Regions from separate parts of the Streptomyces sp. MGP-BFMKR1 genome, predicted to be linked through region 2. Evidence: riboswitches for the same ligand, from Rfam matches in the RefSeq annotation. Region 2 holds a riboswitch; the other holds the start of a gene.

Region 1 (2,443 bases), 1.6 Mb from region 2:
CGGAACGCGTCGAGGCTCGGCTTGATCGTCGCGGTGGGCCCGGTGGTGGGCGCGACGGCGTCCAGCGTCTTGAGCCCGTCGCCCGTGTTGAGGACGACGGTGGTGCGGGCCGGGTCGAGCTGACCGGTCTCGATGAGCTTCCTGGTGACGCCGACGGTCACGCCGCCCGCGGTCTCCGCGAAGATGCCCTCGGTGCGCGCGAGCAGCTTGATGGCGTCCACCACCTGCTCGTCGGTCACGTCCTCGACCGCTCCCCCGGTGCGCCGGGCGATGTCCAGCACGTACGGGCCGTCGGCCGGGTTCCCGATGGCCAGCGACTTGGCGATGGTGTTGGGCTTCACCGGGCGCACCACGTCGTGCCCGTTCTTGAAGGCCCGGGAGACCGGCGAGCACCCCTCGGCCTGCGCGCCGAAGATCTTGTACGGCTTGTCCTCGACCAGGCCGAGCTTGATCAGCTCCTTGAGCCCCTTGTCGATCTTCGTGAGCTGCGATCCGGAGGCGATCGGGATGACGATCTGGTCCGGGATCTCCCAGCCGAGCTGCTCGCAGATCTCGTACGCCAGCGTCTTGGAGCCCTCGCCGTAGTACGGGCGCAGGTTGACGTTGACGAAGCCCCAGCCCTCGCCCAGCGAGTCGCCGATCAGCTCGCTGCAGAACCGGTTGACGTCGTCGTACGTGCCCTCGATGGCGACCAGTTCGCCGCCGTAGACCGCGGCCATGACGACCTTGCCGGCCTCCAGGTCGTGCGGGATGAACACGCAGGAGCGGAAGCCCGCGCGGGCGGCGGCGGCGCCGACCGCGCCGGCCAGGTTGCCGGTCGAGGAGCAGGAGAGCGTGGTGAAGCCGAAGGCGCGGGCGGCCTCGACGGCGATGGCCACGACCCGGTCCTTGAAGGAGTGGGTCGGGTTGCCCGAGTCGTCCTTGACGTACAGCCCGCCGGTGACGCCCAGCTCGCCGGCCAGCCGGTCGGCCTTGACCAGCGGGGTCAGGCCGGGGTTCAGGTTGGGCTTGGACGCGACGTCGGCGGGGACCGGCAGCAGCGGCGCGTACCGCCAGATGCTGTTCGGGCCGGCCTCGATGCGCTCGCGCAGCCCCTGCGGGTCGCCGGTCGGCAGGTCGTACGCCACCTCAAGGGGGCCGAAACACAGCGCACAGGCGAAGATCGGGCCGAGGTCGAAGCGTTCGCCGCACTCGCGGCAGGACAGCGCGGCGGCGGGGCCGAGGTCCACGGACGCGGCGGACGCGTCCGGCGTGGCGGGGGCGGTGGTGCTTTCGGTGACTTGCACAGCCATGGAGGCGAGGCCCTTTCTCCTCATCTTCCTCGCGACGCATCTCGCCACGAGACGGAATTGGCACCTTCCCCGCCGGGAGCCTCGCGGTGCGAGAAACCGACTGGAGGGTTGCCGGGGCTTCAACGGGCCGTGTCCCTCTGCCCCTCTGGATGAGCGGTATGGCAGCGGCTCCTTGGAGCCGAGCGTTTGTTGGCGTGATGACCCCGGCATGCGACGGTCATCCGCGTTGTTCAAGACTGTAACCGAAGGCTGGGACCCGGGTGAGGGTCGTCCAAACCACGAGATGAACGTAACATCGAGCGCCGCTCGGCGCGCAAAGGAGTCACGCAGGTGCTGGAAGAGGTGGAGCACTGGCTCAGTCGCCGGTCCTGGTCCGCTGCCGACCGTCCGCTCGACCTGCTCCTCGCGGCGAAACGGGCCGGTGGCACCAGCGTCAGCGTGGTGCTGCCCGCGCTGAACGAGGAGGCGACGGTCGGGGCGATCGTCGACGCGATCCGGCGTGACCTGATGCGGGCGACCCCACTGGTGGACGAGTTGGTGGTACTCGACTCCGGCTCGACGGACGGCACGGCCGAGGTCGCGCGCGCGGCCGGCGCGCGCGTGGTGCACCGGGACAGCCTGCTGCCCCGGGTGCCGGCGGTGCCGGGCAAGGGCGAGGTGCTGTGGCGTTCGCTGCTCGCCACCAGCGGCGACATCGTCTGCTTCGTCGACGCCGACCTGCGCGACTTCTCCGCCACCTTCGTCTCCGGGATCGTCGGCCCGCTGCTCACGGAATCGGATGTGCAGTTCGTGAAGGCCATGTACGACCGGCCGCTCGATCCGGCGCACGGGGCCGAGGCCGGTGCCGGGCCGGTCGGGCAGGGCGGCCGGGTGACCGAGCTGGTGGCCCGGCCGCTGCTGAACCTGCACTGGCCGCAGCTCGCGGGCTTCGTGCAGCCACTGGGCGGCGAGTACGCGGCGCGCCGTTCGCTGCTTGAGCGGCTGCCGTTCCCGGTCGGCTACGGCGTGGAGCTGGGCCTGCTCGTGGACGCGCTGCACACGGTCGGCCTCGACGCGCTCGGCCAGGTGGACGTGGGCGTACGCCGCCACCGCCACCAGGACGGCCAGGCCCTCGGCCGGATGGCGGCGGCCATCTACCGCACGGCCCAACT
Region 2 (2,443 bases):
CGATGTCCTCGATCGTGGTGGCCGGCACCGGCGCCCGGGTCGTCAAGCACGGCAACCGGGCCGCCTCCTCGGCCAGCGGAGCGTCCGACGTGCTGGAGAAGCTCGGGGTCAACCTGGACCTCACGCCGGCGCGGGTGGCCGAGGTCGCCGAGCAGGCGGGCATCACCTTCTGTTTCGCCGTCAAGTTCCACCCCTCGCTGCGCCACGTGGCGGCGGCCCGCCGCGAACTGGGCATCCCCACCACGTTCAACTTCCTCGGGCCCCTCACCAATCCGGCCAAGGTCGCGGCCCAGGCCACCGGGGTCGCCGACCCGCGGATGGCGCCGATCCTGGCGGGGGTGCTCGCCGGGCGCGGCACCAGCGCGCTGGTCTTCCGTGGCGACGACGGCCTGGACGAGCTGACCACCACGGCGACCTCACGGGTGTGGGAGGTGCGCGACGGGACCGTGCGCGAGCAGAGCTTCGACCCCCGCGACGTCGGCCTGGAACTGGTCCCCGTGGAGGCCCTGCGGGGCGCTGACGCCTCGTACAACGCCGACGTGGCCCGCCGGCTGCTGGCCGGCGAGCGTGGGCCCGTACGGGACGCCGTGCTGCTCAACTCGGCGGCGGCGCTCGTCGCCCTGGACGCGTTGAGCACGACGTCGGCGGCGGAGTCGGCCGCGCGGTTCGAGGCGAGTGCTCCCGCGCCGGAGCTGCCGCCGCTCGCCGAGCGGATCGGGGCGGCGATGGGGCGCGCGGCCGAGGCCATCGACTCGGGCGCGGCCAGGCGCACGCTGGAGCGGTGGGTGGCGGCCAGCCAGGAGTAGCCGCGCGCCGCGACGGAGAGCGGGCCAGGCGGCACGGCACGTGGCGGTACAGGGCAGCACAGCGCGAGGGCGCGTCCCCGGGTGGGGGCGCGCCCTCGCGCCGCGTGCGGGGTCCGTCAACGGGCCCCGGGGTCCGGGCACGTGGCCGATTCGCTACCCCGCGCGCTGCCGGTGGGAGAGGTCGGCGGTTGCGGTGTGGGCGCGGTATGGCATGATGCTTCGCAGGTCACGAGTGACAGCGACACAGGCCCCGGCCCGCTGTCCGGCAACCCTCCGTCCGTGGCGGGGTGCCCCGGGTGATGACCAGGCCGTAGGCAGCGAGGTCTACGGCAAGCGCGGACCCCTCGCACTCGTTTCCTCGAGTGAGACATCCAGGGGTCCTGGTGGTCGAGGGAGAAGCTCCGTGAGTCAGCGAATGCGATAGGGCCGACCGGCCCCGTTCCGCACGCTCCGGTTTTCCGGACATTCCGGCCCATCCGATCCGCGCCAGCGCGCGGGCACCTCCGGGCCGTTTCCCGCACCCACCGACGGGTCAGCCGTCGGCCGTGCGTTTCCCCAAGCCCTGTTGCTTCCCTCGTGTGAAGCCCTGCCCTGCCGGGAGATCTCGCCATGTCCACGCGCCCCTTCACCGCCGCCACCGCCGCCCCGTCCGCCACCTCCGACACCGGGGTGGCGGCCGAGCCCGCCTGTGCCGCCCGGTCGGCCTCGCTGCCGCTGCCCGTGCTCGGGGCGGACGTGCGGGTGCCGTTGGTCACCGGGGGCGAGGTCAGCTACGCCGCGCTGGACTACGCCGCCAGCGCCCCCGCGCTGCGCCGGGTGTGGGAGGACGTGGCCGCGTACGCCCCGTACTACGGCAGCGTGCACCGTGGGGCGGGCTACCTCTCGCAGTTGTCCACCGACCTGTTCGAGACCAGCCGCGCTGACGTGGCCGCGTTCCTCGGCTGCCGCGCGGACGACCAGGTCGTCTTCACCCGCTCCACCACCGACTCGCTCAACCTGCTCGCCGCCGTGCTGCCCACCGGCACGCGGGTGTACGTCTTCGAGACCGAGCACCACGCCGCGCTGCTGCCCTGGGAGCGGCAGGAGGGCGTGTCGGTGACCTACCTCAGCGCGCCCCGTTCGCCCGCCGCTGCCGTGCGGACGCTGGAGGCGGCGCTGACGGGCCAGGCGGCCGACGGGCCCGCGCTGGTCTGCGTGACCGGCGCGTCGAACGTGACCGGCGAGCTGTGGCCGGTGCGCGAGTTGGCGGCGACGGCGCACGCGCACGGCGCCCGGATCGTGCTCGACGCCGCGCAGTTGGCCCCCCACCACCCGGTCGACATCGCCGAGTTGGACGTGGACTGGGTCGCGTTCTCCGGCCACAAGCTGTACGCGCCGTTCGGCTCCGGCGTGCTCGCCGGCCGCGCGGACTGGCTGCGCGCGGCCGAGCCGTACCTCGCCGGCGGCGGTGCCAGCCGCACCGTGGTGCGGGCCGCCGACGGCGGCGTGGACGTGGCCTGGCACACCACCGCCGCCCGGCACGAGGCCGGCTCGCCGAACGTGATCGGCGTGTACGCCATCGCCTCGGCGTGCCGGGCGCTGACCGAGGCCGGCTTCGACGCGCTGGTCGAGCGCGAGCAGGAACTGATCGCCGCCGT

What was found. A riboswitch is a leader RNA that binds a small molecule or an ion and turns the genes downstream of it on or off. The one in region 2 is predicted to bind S-adenosylmethionine.
Region 1: linked by a shared signal. The riboswitch ahead of thrC (threonine synthase) and the one ahead of AC3CHW_RS26990 (aminotransferase class V-fold PLP-dependent enzyme) in region 2 are both predicted to bind S-adenosylmethionine.

What each region holds. Positions count from the first base shown of each region.
Region 1 covers NZ_CM173408.1:5,107,572-5,110,014, reverse strand. The annotation lists gene thrC (threonine synthase) at 1-1,292, opposite strand, end outside; SAM riboswitch class I at 1,310-1,448, opposite strand; gene AC3CHW_RS20140 (glucosyl-3-phosphoglycerate synthase) at 1,623-2,443, shown strand, end outside.
Region 2 covers NZ_CM173408.1:6,738,671-6,741,113, forward strand. The annotation lists gene trpD (anthranilate phosphoribosyltransferase) at 1-806, shown strand, start outside; SAM riboswitch class IV at 1,031-1,148, shown strand; gene AC3CHW_RS26990 (aminotransferase class V-fold PLP-dependent enzyme) at 1,416-2,443, shown strand, end outside.